Regions from separate parts of the Streptomyces sp. NPDC093261 genome, predicted to be linked through region 2. Evidence: riboswitches for the same ligand, from Rfam matches in the RefSeq annotation. Region 2 holds a riboswitch; the other holds the start of a gene.
What was found. A riboswitch is a leader RNA that binds a small molecule or an ion and turns the genes downstream of it on or off. The one in region 2 is predicted to bind guanidine.

Region 1 (7,923 bases), on a different contig from region 2:
CGCGCACGATCTCGCCGAGCGCGCCCGGGAAGACGTTCAGCGGCAGCATCATCCCCGAGCAGAACAGGGCCGTGATCCAGGAGATCTGCGCCACACCCGCCCCGTCCATCAGCCAGAACGCACTCAGCGCGACCAGGAAGCGGATCGCGAAGCTGACCACCGCGCCCAGCAGGACGGCGACCAGAAAGGCCACCCAGACCAGCGGGCGGGAGGGCAGGGCCAGCGGGAAGAGGAGCGCGCCGGCAGCCATCGGCAGCACGCCCCGTGCCAGCAGATGGAACGAAGCCCGGCCCAGGTCCCCGGCCAGCCACCACAGCTGGAGGTCGGCGGGCCGGTACAGATCGATCGCGACGTCGCCGGTGCGGATGCGTTCGATCAGCTCGTCCTCGAAGCCGCCGCCCATCACCGAGACGGTCATCAGCAGCGCCTGCCCGACCCATACATACGTCAACGCCTGCGCCTCGTCGTACCCCCCGAGATGGGGCCGTTCGTGCCACAGGGCAAGGTAGGTGTATGCCAAGATCAATCCGAAGACTGTGTTGGTGAACACCCCCGCCGCGGTCGCGGTCCGGTAGGTCGCGTACCGCCGGAAACCACCGGCGGCGACAGCGGCGTACAGCCGCCCTGTCCCCACGGCAGAACCTCCTTCGACGCGTGCCGGAGCGAAGCGCAGGAGCCTAGCGCGCGGAGGGAGTGGCGTACCACACGTTTTTCCGCTGCGGCAGCTCCGGCGTACCGGGAACGGAACAGTTGGTGCGACAGTCTTCATCAGGGGGCGCACATGGCGTATGAGGGCGTACGGGAACGTACGACGCGAAACGGGAGTCCGGCACCACAATGAGCGACGAGCCGCAGCCGCAGCAGAGCAGCAAGGGCGTGGCGACCACACAGCCGCCACGGCCCGCGGCCTTGGACCCGCGGCCCGCGGCCACGGGTCCGCAGCCCGGGTCCGGCGACAGGCCGAAGCGGCCCGGGCGCACCGGATGGCGCCGGCTGCTGCCCACCTGGCGGATGGTGCTCGGCACCTGCGTGGTCGGGATCCTGCTGCTCCTCGGCCTGTTCGCCCTCGGCTACTCCATGGTCAGGATCCCACCGGCCAACGCGCTGGCGACCAAGCAGAGCAACGTCTACCTGTACGCGGACGGCACCGAGATCGCCCGCGACGGCAAGGTCAACCGTGAGAACGTCGGCCTCGCACAGATCTCCAAGGACGCCCAGCACGCCGTGCTCGCCGCCGAGGACCGCGACTTCTACAGCGAGTCCGCCGTCGACCCCAAGGCGATGGTCCGCGCCGGCTGGAACACCGCCACCGGCAAGGGCAAGCAGTCCGGCTCCACGATCACCCAGCAGTACGTCAAGAACTACTACCTGGGCCAGGAACAGACCATCACCCGCAAGGTGAAGGAGTTCTTCATCTCGATCAAGCTGGACCGCGAGAAGAGCAAGAACGACATCCTCGAGGGCTACCTCAACACCAGCTTCTTCGGCCGCAACGCCTACGGCATCCAGGCCGCCGCCCGGGCCTACTACGGCGTCGACGCCGTGGCCCTCGACCCGGCCAGGGGCGCCTACCTCGCCGCGCTGCTCAACGCGCCCAGCGAGTACGACGTCGTCGCGCACCCGGAGAACAAGGGCGCGGCCGAGGCCCGCTGGAACTACGTCCTCGACGGCATGGTCAAGAAGGGCTGGCTCAGCGGCTCCCAGCGCGCCGGCATGAAGTTCCCCATGCCGAAGGAGGCCACCGCCTCCACCGGCCTGTCCGGCCAGCGCGGCTACCTCCTCGACGCGATCAGGGACTATCTGCTCGAGAACAAGATCGTCGACTCGGACCAGCTCGCCGCCGGCGGCTACCGCATCACCACCACCCTGCAGAAGAGCAAGCAGGACGCCTTCGTCAGCGCGGTCGACGACCAGCTCATGTCCAAGCTGGACACGAAGAACCGCAAGGTCGACACCTACGTCCGCGCGGGCGGCGCCGCCGTCGACCCGCACACCGGCAAGGTCCTCGCCATGTACGGCGGCATCGACTACGTGAAGCAGTACACGAACAACGCCACACGCGGCGACTTCCAGGTCGGCTCCACCTTCAAGCCGTTCGTCTTCACCTCCGCCGTGGAGAACGGCTCCCGCACCCAGGACGGCCGCCCCATCACGCCCAACACCGTCTACGACGGGACCAACCAGCGCCCCGTCCAGGGCTGGACCGGCGGCGTGTACGCCCCCGAGAACGAGGACAGCCACTCCTACGGCGACATCACCGTGCGCAGCGCCACCGACAAGTCGGTCAACTCGGTGTACGCGCAGATGGCCGTGGACGTCGGCCCGGCGAAGGTCAGGCAGACCGCGGTCGACCTCGGCATCCCCTCCGGCACCAAGGACCTGAACCCCTACCCGTCCATCGCGCTCGGCACGGCCACCGCCAGCGTCCTGGACATGGCGGAGGCGTACGCGACGCTCGCCAACCACGGCGAGCACGGCGCGTACACCCTGATCGACAAGATCACCAAGGACGGTCAGGACGTGGTCCCGCTGCCCGAACGCAAGACCGGCCAGGCCGTCAGCCGCGAGGCCGCCGACACCACGACCTCGGTCCTGCAGAGCGTCGTCCAGAACGGCACGGCGACCAACGCCCTCGCCGCGGGCCGCCCCGCCGCCGGCAAGACCGGCACCGCGGAGGAGGACACGGCGGCCTGGTTCGCGGGCTACACCCCCGACCTCGCCACAGTGGTCTCCGTGATGGGCCAGGACCCGGTCACGGCCGCCCACAAGCCCCTGTACGGCGCCATGGGCCTGCCTCGCATCAACGGCGGCGGCGCGCCCGCGCAGATCTGGGCCCAGTTCACCAAGGAGGCGCTGAAGGGCAAGCCGGCCAACGACTTCGACCTCCGGCTCCAGGCCGGCGCCGACCAGACCCTGGAACCCTCCACGGGCCCCACGGACCAGCCCTCCGGCACCACCGGCGACCAGGGCAACGGCGGCACGACGGGCGGCCAGAGCGACCAGGGGCAAAACCAGGGCCAGACCCGGGGGCAGACTGGCGGCGGCACCGGCCCCGGCGGCCCGACCGGTCCCGGCGGCCCCAGCGGGACCGGCGGCACCACGGACACCGGTGGCACCACCGGCACGGGCGGCACCACGGACACCGGCGCCACCGGGGACGGCGGGACGACCGGCACCGGCGGCACCACGGGCACGGGCGGTACGACCGGCGACGGGGGCACGACCGGGGCCGGCGGGACGACCGGCGACGGCGGAGCCTCCGGGCCGGGCGGCACAACGGGCGGCATGGGGTTCTGAGCGGGGCAGCCGGGCGGTCGTCGCCGCCGACGGGTGGGGTCAGCGACCCGAGGTCACCTTCAGCCCCACCACGGCCACCAGCAGCAGCACCACGAAAAAGATCCTCGCGGCGGTCGCGGGCTCGCCGAGCACGGTCATGCCCAGGACCGCCGCGCCGGCCGCGCCGATGCCCACCCAGACGCCGTACGCCGTACCGATGGGCAGGGACCTGGCGGCGTACGACAGCAGCAGCATGCTGGCGACGATGCCCGCGCCGGTGGCCAGGCTCGGCCAGAGGCGGGTGAATCCGTCGGTGTACTTCATACCGACCGACCAGACGACCTCGAGCAGGCCGGCGAGGACGAGCAGGACCCACGCCATGGGGGCACCTCGTGTTCCGGTGATCAACAGGGGGTGCGTCGTCTTTGCGATCCCGGTACGGCGCGTCTCGTCGGGTCCCTCGCGGGTCCGCCCACCGTAGCGAAGAACAGGCGAAAGGGGCTGATGACAAGGGTCACCAGCCCCTTTCGCCCGCCGCTCGCGCGGGCCGGGGGGCCGCCAGGCCAGGGGCCTACAGGTACAGCCCCGTGGAGTCCTCCGACCCCTCGAAGCGGTCCGCGGCCACGGCGTGCAGATCGCGTTCACGCATCAGCACATACGCGGTGCCGCGCACCTCGACCTCGGCCCGGTCCTCCGGGTCGAACAGAACCCGGTCGCCGGGCTCCACGGTCCGTACGTTCTGCCCGACCGCGACGACCTCGGCCCAGGCGAGGCGCCGGCCGACGGCCGCGGTCGCGGGGATCAGGATGCCGCCGCCCGAGCGGCGCTCGCCCTCGGCGGCGTCCTGCCGCACCAGCACGCGGTCGTGCAGCATCCGGATGGGCAATTTGTCGTGGTGGGTCTTCTCGCTCACGCCCCGAACCTACCTGTCTCCGACGGCTTCGTGCGCGGCCGGGTCAGCCCTTGCGCCGCCGGGCACCGAGGGCGAGCAGGCCCACGACCCCGACCACGACCAGAGCCACGGGCACGATGCGCTCCAGGCGCGGCGCGCCCTCCTCCGTGACAAGCTGCCCCTTCACCTCGCCGACGACCCGGTTCGCGCTCACGTAGGCCCGCCCGAGCGTGTTGTCGATATGGGAGACGACCTTGGCCTTGGCGTCCCCGACGATCGTCTTCGGGTGCACCCGGACGCCGATCTCGTCGAGCGTCTCGGCCAGCGTTTCGCGGCGGCGCTTGATGTCCGCCTCGATCTCTGCCGGAGTTCTGGTGTCCGGTGTGCTCGACGTGTCCGCCACCGCGCTTCCTCCGTGGTCGTTTGCGACGTGTTCCGTGCAATTCCTGTATCTGTGGTCGACAGTCTGTCAGCTCCTCGCCGAACGTACCCATCGGCACCCCTCGGGAGTGGCCGGAGGCGGATTAGGCTCGTCGGGTAACCGCCCCCTGCTTGTGAGGTAACGACGATGAGCGAGCGACTCCAGCCCGGCGACACCGCACCCGCCTTCACCCTCCCGGACGCCGACGGCAACGAGGTCTCCCTGGCCGGCCACAAGGGCCGCAAGGTCATCGTGTACTTCTACCCCGCCGCGCTCACCCCCGGCTGCACCAAGCAGGCGTGCGACTTCACGGACAACCTCGAACTGCTGGCGGGCGCCGGCTACGACGTCATCGGCATCTCGCCCGACAAGCCGGAGAAGCTCGCGAAGTTCCGCGAGAAGGAGGACCTGAAGGTCACCCTGCTCGCCGACCCGGACAAGAAGGTCCTGGAGGCCTACGGCGCGTTCGGCGAGAAGAAGCTGTACGGCAAGACGGTCGTCGGCGTCATCCGCTCCACGGTGATCGTGGACGAGGAGGGCAAGGTCGAGCGCGCCCTGTACAACGTGAAGGCGACGGGGCACGTGGCGAAGGTCATCAAGGATCTGGGGGTCTAGGGACCTCGCCCTCCGCTGGAGCGGAGCGGCCCGTACCGGCGATTCCGGTACGGGCCGTTGCGCACACAGGGCGTGACTGTCCGATAAACGGTTCGTTACTCCGTACGAGGCGGCGAACGCGCGGCCGGATACGGAGGGAACATGACGGCCACGGGGCCGTATGACCGAGACACGCTGGCGGCGGCCGTGGCCCGCTGTCATACCTGGAACGACCTCATGCGCCACCTGGGCCTCAAACCGAGCGGCGGACAGCGGCGCGTTCTCCAGCAACGGGTCGCCGCCCACGGGATCGACACCGGCCATTTCAAGCGGCGCAGCCCCTGGCGCAGATACCCCGACGCCGCGATCGCCGCGGCGGCAGCATCGTCCACGACGTTACGGGAGGTCGCGCTGAAACTCGGTGCCACGCCCGCGACCGGCACCCTCGCGCACATCCGGCGCCGTATCACGGCGGCCGGTATCGACATCAGCCACTTCCCCGGCATCGACCGCCCCCACCTGGACCTCCCGTTCACCGAGGACGAGCTGCGGAGCGCGGCCGCCTCCGCCCGGAGTGTGCGCGGGGCGGCGAGGATCCTCGAAGTCCCCGACGACAGCCGGTCGCGTGCCGCACTGGGGCGGATGTTCCGGGAGTGGAACGTCGACACCTCCCACTTCCGCCATTCCCGCCTGGCGATCCCCGAGGACGCGCTGCGCTCGGCCGTGGCCGGGGCCACGAGCTACGCCGACGTCATGCGCGTACTCGAGCTCGAGGTGAACCACACGAACCACCGGCGCGTCCGCCGCAGGGCCACCCAACTCGGCTTGGACACAAGCCACTTCGTACGGCGCCCCTGGGCCGCCTCGCAGACGGGCCGGCGCTCGCCCGCACCGGAGCCGGTGCTGACGGTCCTCCCCGCCGGCTCCGCACGCCCCAACCGCACCCGGTTGCACGTGGCCCTCCAGGAGGCGGGCGTCCCCTACCGGTGCGTGTCATGCGGAAACCACGGACAGTGGCTGGGGCAGCCCATCACCCTCCAGATCGACCACATCAACGGTGACTGGCTGGACAACCGCATCGAGAACCTGAGGTACCTGTGCCCGAACTGCCATGCACTGACGGCAACATGGTGCCGCCGGAAACGCGGGCGCGCCGCGAGGCGTCCGGACTCCCCCGTACACTGAACGACACGAAGCGGCACAGGAAGATGAAATGTCCGTTTTGTGGCGGTCGTGGCGAAATAGGCGATACGCGCGGGTTTTAGGTGCCCGTGGGAGAAATCCCGTGTGGGTTCGAGTCCCACCGACCGCACAGCGACAGGACGAAGGCCCGGTCCGGACGCTCCGGCCGGGCCTTCCGTCATGCGATGCCCGCACTCAGCCCAGCAGCTCCCCCACCACCGGCACCAGGGCCCGGAACGCCTTGCCGCGGTGGCTGATCGCGTTCTTCTCGGCCGGGGTCAGTTCCGCGCAGGTGCGCCTCTCGCCCTCGGGCTGGAGGATCGGGTCGTAGCCGAAGCCGTTAGTGCCGGACGGGGCGTGCCGGAGCGTGCCTCTGAGCTGGCCCTCGACCACGCGTTCGGTCCCGTCCGGCAGGGCCAGGGCGGCCGCGCAGGCGAAGTGGGCGGCCCGGTGGGGGGCGTCGATGTCGGCGAGCTGGGCCAGGAGCAGCTCCAGGTTCGCCTTGTCGTCGCCGTGCCGGCCCGCCCAGCGGGCCGAGAAGATGCCGGGGGCGCCGCCGAGGACGTCCACGCAGAGGCCGGAGTCGTCGGCCACGGCCGGCAGGCCCGTGGCCTGGGCCAGGGCGTGGGCCTTGAGAAGGGCGTTCTCGGCGAAGGTGACGCCCGTTTCCTTGACGTCGGGGATGTCGGGGTAGGCGTCCGCGCCGACGAGGTCGTGCGGGAGGCCCGCTTCGGCGAGGATCGCCCTGAGTTCGGTGATCTTTCCGGCGTTGCGGGTGGCGAGGATCAGGCGGGTCATGTCGTCCAGTATCCGTGGGACGGCGGCGCCTCTTGGACATGCCCCCGGCTTCTCAGGACGAGGTGCAGACCTTCGTCAGCTCGCCGGCCGCGTCCGTGACCGGGCCGACGTCCGGGGTCGTGTCGCCGTTCCTGAGGGCGCCGCGGACGTTGGCGACGGCCTTGCGCAGGCCGTCGACCGCCTTGTTGACGTCGACGTCGTCCGTCTTGTCGCCGATCCTGTCGAGGTCGTTCTCGATGGAGTTCAGGGAGGCGTCCGCTTGGCTCGGGTCGTTCGCCGCGTTCTCGACGGCCTGCTGGAGGTCGGTGACGCTGTCGGCTATCGCGTCGGCGGTCTGCACACAGTCGATCGCCTTGCCGACGGCGTCGCACCCGGCGCTCGCGCCCACGGCGGAGAGTACGGCGACGGCGGCGAACGCGGCGGTGGCGGTGCGGCGACGGTGGTGGCGCGCGGCCATGGAGCGGTTCCTCCCCGTTGACGGTGCCGCGCTCTCCCGTGGAGGCACCGGCCGGCCCGGCGCGTCCGACGCCGGGCCGGGCGTAGGGGGCCGGCGCGGCGGGGCGCGGGTTCTCCCCGTGCCGCGCCGCGCCGGCTGTGCGGCTACCCCTGAAAACGCCGGACGGCGCTACTCGGTTGCCTCGAGGGCCTCGCGCTGGATCGCCGTGAGCCGGCCGCAGCCCGCGGCGGCGAGGTCGAGCAGGGCGTTGAGTTCCTCGCGGTCGAACGGCGTCGCCTCGGCCGTGCCCTGGACCTCGACGAA
Region 2 (7,923 bases):
GAATCCACCCCCACAGCACCCGGGACCTCCACATCCGGCGACGGTTGTGGGTGACCCTGGAGTACAGGGTGGCGAGGCCGGTGAGGACGGCGATCCAGCACACGATGTGGAAGATGCCGTCCCACAGGGTGTTCATCTCCAGGCCCGAGACCGTGTGGGGGTTGTAGTACTGGACGCCGATGCGGTCGTGGTTGGTGCTGGTGAGCATGTGGTGCCACTGGAGTAGCTGGTGCAGCAGGATGCCGTCGAGGAACCCGCCCAGCCCCACTCCCAGCACGATGCCCGGAAGCTGAAGACCGACCGGCGCCAGAGCCGTCCGGGCCTCGCTCGCGGTGGTGGCTGCCATCACCCTGTCTCCGTCCCGTCCGTAGGGGTCTGCCGACGCTCCCCTGTTGTCCTTTCCCGGCCGAACGGCCGTGGTGCCCCCCGCGCAACCGGTTCCTCCGCACGGCCTACGCGCAGTCGAAGACCGCTCCGGCCCGCTCGGCGGCCCCGGCACGGCCTACGGCTTTCGGACTCCGTCGGCACGCACAGACACGCGAGGCCGGCGGCGGTCAGATGGGCGAGCGCGCCGATGGCCATACCGGTGCGCTGCCCGGCCCCGTAGCCGGCGTACGTGGCGAGCAGGCTTCCCCCGAGTGCCACGCCGGTGGCGCTGCCGATCCGGCGGGTGGTGTTGAACACGGCGGAGGCGCCCCCGGCGTACGCCGGTGACACGGCGCCCACCACGGTGGCGGTCGAGCCGGCGAGGGCGCCGCCGCGGCGACCGAGGCGGCCGGCCCCACCCCGGCGAGGCCGGCGGGATCGGACCAGCCACGCCGTCCGGCCTCGCTGAGCGCGGCGGTCAGCAGGCCCACGGCCACCACCACCGCGCACTGCGCCGGCCAGTCCGGAGCCCGGGCGGCCTCGCGGGGCGAGGGCACCGTCGCGGCCTCTGCCAAAGGGATCCGGTGCGGCACGGGCGCCGGCACGCAGAGGAGCAGTCGGCGGGCAGCGGGGCCACTATGAGAGTGCCCACGAACTCACGAGCACGCTTCTACACGGCCACGGGAGCGCAGACCAATGGATCGCAAGGAGAGGGCGGGGTGCGACGACTCGAAGGGCGGGCGCGCGAATCCCCTCAGGCAGCTGTCTCTTGAGCAGCTGCGGCAGCGCACGAGCATGAAGTGGCGCGTATACCCCAAAGAGGTGCTCCCGCTGTGGGTCGCGGAGATGGATGTGCCTCTCGCACCTCCCATCGTGAAAGCGCTGCACTCGACGGTCGACCTCGGCGACACCGGCTACCCGTACGGGAGCGCCTACGCCGAGGCACTCGCGGAGTTCGCCCGCGCGCGATGGGGCTGGGAAGACCTGCGCATCGCACACACGGCCCTCGTGCCCGACGTCATGATGGGCATCGTCGAAGTGCTCCGGTTGACAACCGACCCCGGTGACGCCGTCGTCGTGTGCTCACCGGTGTACCCGCCCTTCTACGCATTCATCGCCCACGCCGCCAGGGAAGTCATCGAGGCACGGCTTGGACAGGACCTGCGCATCGACCTCGGGGTCCTGGAAGACGCGTTCGTACGAGCCCGAAGCCACGGCCGCCGCGCGGCGTTCCTGCTGAGCAACCCCCACAACCCGACAGGTGTCGTCCACACCCGCGACGAGCTGCAAGCCATCGCGGAGCTGGCCCGGAGGCACGGCGTACGGGTGGTGTCCGACGAGATCCACGCCCCTTTGGTGTTGCCCGGGGCCACCTTCACTCCCTTCCTCTGCGTTCCGGGCTCCGAGAACGGCTTCGCACTGACCTCGGCGTCCAAGGCGTGGAACCTCGCCGGTCTCAAGGCCGCCCTGGCGATCGCCGGGAGCGAGGCCGCCGACGACCTTCGTCGCATGCCGGAAGAAGTCAGCCACGGGCCCAGCCATGTCGGGGTCATCGCCCACACCGCGGCGTTTCGCGACGGAGGCACCTGGCTCGACGAACTGCTGCTCGGGCTTGACGCCAACCGGTGCCTGCTGGGGCGACTCATCGACGAACATCTGCCCGGCGTCCGCTACCGCCCCCCGCAGGGCACCTACCTGGCCTGGCTGGACTGCACAGGTCTGGGGTTGCACAGCGAGCGGCGTTCCGATGAGCCGGGGGTGGTGAGTGACATGGCCGGGCCCGCGAGGATGTTCCTGGACAAGGCCGCAGTGGCCCTCAGCTCCGGGCATGTCTTCGGTTCCGGTGGGGCGGGGTGCGTGCGGCTCAACTTCGCGACGTCACCGGACATTCTGCGCCAGGCGCTGACCAGAATGGGCCGCGCGCTGCGCGCGCTGTGACCAGCGCCGTGGACGCGGAACTGGTCAGGCCGCCTTGGCCAGTTCGTCGGCCGGGCGGTCGAGTACCAGCGGCGCATCGGGCAATGGCAGGTGGACGACGGCGAGTTCGGCGCCCTCGGCAGCGAACGCCGCCGCGTCCGCGGCGGTCCGGGCGGGGTCACCGGTCAAGCGCGCCTGGGCGGAGAGCCGGGATCTCCGCCGGATCGCGTCCGACGCTGCGGACCAGTGTCCCTCTCGGGGGTGCCCGGCCTCGGCTGAGCCGCGCCCGATGGCGTGGCTCGCCGTCAAGGTGCCGTATGCGTACGTCAGAGCCGTGTCAGGGTAGGGCGTTTCCGCTTGCCGGGGCCGTGCGACACGGCTTCCATGGACCTCGTGAACAGCGCCTGGCTTCTCTTCGACCGACCGCCGAGTCCCACTCGGCCGTCGCGTCGTGCGCCGCGCTGACCGGAAGCGGCCGCGTCCCGAAGACGCCCGCGTCCCTTCGACGCCGCTCTCCGTGAACCCGAGGGGTGCCTTGACCGGCTCCGGCGCCCCTCGTTCCTCCTTTCTCACCGCACGCCCGCCGCCCCTTTCCGGGCCGTGCAGGCGTGCCCGCGACTCCGGATGGGATCATGCCCGACTCCCCCCTTTCCTCCCGCACCGTCCTCGTCACCGGCGCCACCTCAGGCATCGGCCACGAGACCGCCCGGCAGCTCGCCGAGCGCGGCGCCACCGTGCTGGTGCACGGCCGTACCTCCGAGGAGGCGCAGGCGGCGGCAGACCGCCTGGTCGCCGGGCAGGTGTCCCGGCGGACCAACTGCGTTCGTACGGTGCGGACTTCGCCCACCTCGACGAGGTGGAGACGCTGGCCCACACGATCGTCTCCGCCCACCCGCACCTCGACGTCCTCGTCAACAACGCGGGCATGGCCGCGCCCGAGCGGCACACGGTCACCGCCGACGGCAACGAGATCGCCTTCCAGGTCAACTTCCTCGCCCACTACCTGCTGACCTGCCTGCTGGAGCCGGCGCTGACCTCCGAGCCGGGCGGCCGCGTCGTCAACGTCTCGTCCTCCCTGCACCGCGCGGCCTCCATCCAGTGGGCCGACCCCAACCGCGCCCGCCGCTACTCCCGTATCGCGGCCTACGCGCAGTCGCAGCTCGCCCTCACGGTCTTCGCGGCCGACCCGCGGGTCACCGCCGTGTCCGTCCACCCGGGCGTCTGCGACACCGCCCTGCTGCCGCTCTACGCGCACGAGGGCGTCTCCGCCGCCGAGGGCGCCACGCACGTGGTCCGGCTGTGCGATCCGGCCGTCGAGATCGTCAACGGCGCCTACTACGACCGTGACGAGCGGGTCGAACCGGCCCCGGCCGCGACCGAGGACCGCACGGTCAAGCGCCTGAACAAGCTGGCGAGTCTCCTGGTCGGCCGAAGCGCCGCCTGAAGCTCCCTTCGAACAGCAGGAGTTGTCCGTGTCCAAGCGCGCACGCAAGAAGAAGACCCGCCGCAGGAAGAAGGCCAACGGCGGCCACAAGCCCGGCCAGAGCTGACCGAACGTGGCGGCGCACGCCGTCCACGTCAGGGCGGGCGACGGGGGACAGCGATGTCCCGGTCGCCCGCCCGATCCGTATACCCTCCCCACCCTCACGAGGCATTGATGATCGAGATCTCGCCACCGGACCGCCGCGTGCTCGCGCACTGGTTCTCCACCGTCTCGCCCGGCCCCGCCGCGATCGCCGCACATGTGCTGGCCACAGGGATCGGCCGCTGGTGGGGCGACCGACGCATCCAGCCGAGCACGGTCGCCGTCTCCTGCGCCGGCCACGTCGTGTTGCGCGGCAGTCCGGAGGAACTCACTCCCAATCTCCTCGCCCCACTGGCCGGCAACCGTGTCGAAGCTCCGGCACGGTTTCTGCCCGCCCTCGGGGCCGCCTTCGACCGGCTCACCCCCTGGGAGCGCATGATCGGGACGCTCCAGACCACGCCTCAGCCCGCCACTGTTCCGCACGCGGTGACCGTGCGGCACCTGAAACCGGCGGACGCCGAGGCCGTGCACGGCCTCGGCCCGGACGCGTCCTGGCTCTCGGCAAGCTGGGGCGGGCCGCGCGGCCTCGCCGCCTCCGGCCACGCCTGGGCAGCGGTGGGCCGCATCGGTCGCATCCTGGCGGTGGCCTGCACCTACTTCCGCGGCAGTCGCCACGAGGACGTGGCCGTCCACACCGTCCCCGACCGCAGACGCCATCACCTCGCACTGGCCTGCGTCACCTCCCTGTGCGGGGACATCACGGCCCGGGGCCACATCCCCAGCTGGAACTGCTCGCTCCACAACCGCGCCAGCCGCCTCCTGGCCTGGAACGCCGGTTTCCGTCTGGTTCGCGAGTACGTCCACTACGCGGCGGGGAGCCCCGTGTCACGGGCTCGGCTCAGCGCTAGCGACCACTCCCCGGAAGAAGCGACCTCGGCAACGAGTACGCTGGCCGCGGCGACGCCTACGGCCCCTCCGGACGGCACCCACACCGACCGCAGGCTCACACAGCCGTCCCCGCATCCGGACGCGAGCAGCCTCGAGGTTGGCATCAACCGCGGGGGTGCGCGCCCTGCTCCGGGTCACCCTGTCGGCCGCGATATGCGCGGTGCTGCTGCCGCATCGAGTGCATGCGGGCCCGGACTGGCGTGCGGTACGCACCTTGGCGTAGGCGCATCGTCCACACGGGCGCTCTGGCAGCCGTCCTTCAGCACTACGGCGTCTCCGCCCACCTGCTCCTGCGGGACATCCACGGCAACCGCCTGGAACTCGACCCCCGCGCCCTCGCGGCCAACCCCTTGCCCTGGCACGAGTTCCGCGCCGGCCTCGCCCGCCCGCCGGTCGCCGGTCGCCGCCCGCCGGTCGCCGGTCGCTGCCATGATCAGCCGGCCTGCGTCGTGGTAGCTTCCCGGCGGCGGCTCGTATCAGTGCCTGCCCCGGACGAGATGTGCGCCGTACCCGGCCTGCCAAGACGACGCACCGAAGGAGTCGTCATGGATGCGGGCATGTCGTGGGTCGATTTCACCGGTGGGGTGCCCGAGCCGCGTGCGCTCGACGTCCGATGGATCCATGGTTCGCCGTCGGCCAAGCACAACTCGGACCCGGACATCCAGGTCCACGGCTACGACGAGCACACGTTCATCCTTCGGCAGAACATGGCGGTCGACTATGAAGCGCCGTTTCTGTTCGTGCTGTTCGGAAACGCTCAGGCGGTGTTGATCGACACCGGTGCCACCGCCTCCGAGGAGTTCCTTCCCCTGCGCCGGACCGTCGACGAACTCGTCTCGGAGTGGCTCTCCCGGCACCCCCGGGACGAGTACGGCCTGCTGGTCCTGCACACCCACCCGCACGGCGACCATGTCGCGGGCGACGCGCAGTTCGTCGACCGTCCCGCCACCACGGTGGTGGGTGCGGAACGGTGCGCCGCCTGGGAGTACTTCGGGTTCGCCGAGGACCCCGACGCCGTGGCGCGGATCGACCTGGGCGGCCGGGTGCTGGAGTGTCTGGCCACCCCGGGTCATCACGAAGCGGCGGTGACCTTCTACGACCCGTGGACCGGGTTTCTGCTCACAGGTGACACGGTCTACCCCGGCAGGCTCTACATCCAGGACTGGGCCGCCTTCACCCGGACCATCGACCGCCTGATCGAGTTCTCCGACCGCCGGCCGGTCACCCACGTGCTCGGCTGCCATATCGAGATGACCCGCCGGCCGGGCGTGGACTACCCGATCCGCACCATCTACCAGCCCGACGAGCCCGCGCTGGAGATGACCACAGGCCATCTGCGGGAGATCCGCGCGGCGCTCGCGGAGATCGGTGACCGGCCCGCTCGACGCGCCTATCCCGACTTCATCCTGTGCCCGGGAACCTGATCCGCGGCCGTGCCGGGCACCAGGTGAGGTTCATGCGTCCGCGCGGAGTTCACTGAGCCGCTCCCCCGCACCGGCCGACAGACCGAGCAGGCCTTCGATCTCGGCCGCGTCGGGCAACGGGCCCTGATCCCCCGTCACTCGGAGGGCGCCGACGGCCATGACGTCTCCGAGCCGCGGCGGTCGCGGCCATGGTGCGTGTCTCGCTCCTCGACGCCGAGAGCGGTCAGCGGGTCCTCCCGACGCTCTACAGCGACAACTGTCTGTGTCTGCTGCCCGGCGAGAGCAGGGATCTGACACTGTCGTGGCCTGCCGGTGGGCTTTCGCCGGGGCGCGCGGAGGTGCGGGTAGAGGGCCACAACCTGCCCGTGGGCTCGGTACGCGCGGCTGCGTCCTGACATTCGCCGCGCGCGTCGCAAGGGGATGGGCTCCTGCCGCCTCGGCGGCCAGGAGCCCATCGAGAAGGACCCCCTGACTGATCCGCGCTGTCAGTTCGTCGCGGCGGTGGTGTGGTGGGGGCGGTTGTGCACCAGGAAGACCGCGGCGAGGGCCGCGCACAGGAACACCCCGGCGATGACGGCCATGCCGGCGTGCACTCCGGCGGTGAAGGCATCGGCCACGGCGGCGGTCACGTTCGGCGGAGCCGCTCCGCCGCCGGAGCCGGTGGAGACGGCGTGCTCGACGGCGGGCCAGGCGGCGCGCGGGACGTGGTGGGCGCCGAGCCGGTCGGGCAGTCGCGATGCCAGCCGGTTGGCGAGCAGGGCGCCGAGCAGGGACGAGCCCATGACGGACCCGACCTGGCGGAAGGCGTTGACGGCTCCGGATGCCATGCCGGCGCGTTCGTGGGAGACGCTCACCAGCGCCGCGGCGGTACTCGGCGCGGCCACCATTCCGCTCGCGGCGCCGAAGAGCGCGTACAGCCACCACACCCGTGTGTAGGGGGTGTGCGGGTCCATGGTGGTCAGTTCGGCGTCGGCGGCCGCCCCGAGGAGGAAGCCCAGGGTCAGGGGCAGCTTGAAGCCGGTACGGCGGATGACGCGTCCTGTCCCGTACGCCACGATGACGTAGACGCCGAAGAAGGCCAGCAGGCGCCATCCCACATCCAGCGCGGAAAGCTGCTGGACGCGTTCGTAGAAGAGCACCGACAGGATGGCGACGCCGGTGAAGCCGAACAGCGAGACGGCCGCGACGAACATGACCGCGCTGAACGACGCCGAGCGGAACAGGCTCAGGTCGAGCAGCGGCGCGGCGCTGGCCCGCTCGACGAGAACGAAGCCGGTCAGGGCCGCGAAGGCGACGACCCAGGCGGTGAGGATGCGCGCGCTGGCGTATCCGTCGTGCCCGCCTTCGATGAGGGCATAGACGAGGGCGGCGATGCCGAGGACGGCCAGAAGCTGGCCGGGGATGTCGAGCCTGCCGCCGGGGCTTCGTGATTCGGCGACGAACGCGCCGACCGCCATGGTGACGACGGCGAGGACGGCGGTCGACAGGAAGACGGTGTTCCAGCGGAAGTGGTCCAGCAGTACACCCGCGATGATCGGGCCGACGGCGAGTCCTATGCCGGATGAGGCCGCCCACGCGGTGACGACTTCGGTACGCCGGTGGGGGTCGGCGAAGGCGGCACCCAGGAGGGCGAGACTGTTGGGCAGGATGAGGGCGCCGCCGAGGCCGGAGACGAGCTGCCCGGCGATCACGCCGCTCGTCGAGTCGGCGGCATAGACGGTGATCGACCCGAGGATCAGGACC

Region 1: linked by a shared signal. The riboswitch ahead of ACIP94_RS05775 (DMT family transporter) and the one ahead of ACIP94_RS35100 (MBL fold metallo-hydrolase) in region 2 are both predicted to bind guanidine.

Annotation. Positions count from the first base shown of each region.
Region 1 covers NZ_JBIVNO010000001.1:1,280,568-1,288,490, forward strand. The annotation lists gene ACIP94_RS05765 (ABC transporter permease) at 1-634, opposite strand, end outside; gene ACIP94_RS05770 (transglycosylase domain-containing protein) at 838-3,297, shown strand; gene ACIP94_RS05775 (DMT family transporter) at 3,337-3,657, opposite strand; guanidine-III (ykkC-III) riboswitch at 3,690-3,748, opposite strand; gene ACIP94_RS05780 (co-chaperone GroES) at 3,848-4,189, opposite strand; gene ACIP94_RS05785 (DUF3618 domain-containing protein) at 4,233-4,571, opposite strand; gene bcp (thioredoxin-dependent thiol peroxidase) at 4,737-5,204, shown strand; gene ACIP94_RS05795 (HNH endonuclease signature motif containing protein) at 5,346-6,368, shown strand; tRNA gene ACIP94_RS05800 (tRNA-Leu) at 6,411-6,495, shown strand; gene rdgB (RdgB/HAM1 family non-canonical purine NTP pyrophosphatase) at 6,561-7,163, opposite strand; gene ACIP94_RS05810 (hypothetical protein) at 7,216-7,620, opposite strand; gene rph (ribonuclease PH) at 7,789-7,923, opposite strand, start outside.
Region 2 covers NZ_JBIVNO010000027.1:66,343-74,265, forward strand. The annotation lists gene ACIP94_RS35075 (DUF2243 domain-containing protein) at 1-346, opposite strand, end outside; gene ACIP94_RS35080 (MalY/PatB family protein) at 1,063-2,304, shown strand; gene ACIP94_RS35085 (hypothetical protein) at 2,329-2,472, opposite strand; partial or broken gene ACIP94_RS35090 (SDR family NAD(P)-dependent oxidoreductase) at 2,916-3,727, shown strand; gene ACIP94_RS35095 (GNAT family N-acetyltransferase) at 3,941-5,212, shown strand; guanidine-III (ykkC-III) riboswitch at 5,220-5,289, shown strand; gene ACIP94_RS35100 (MBL fold metallo-hydrolase) at 5,302-6,180, shown strand; gene ACIP94_RS35105 (hypothetical protein) at 6,369-6,575, shown strand; gene ACIP94_RS35110 (MFS transporter) at 6,666-7,923, opposite strand, start outside.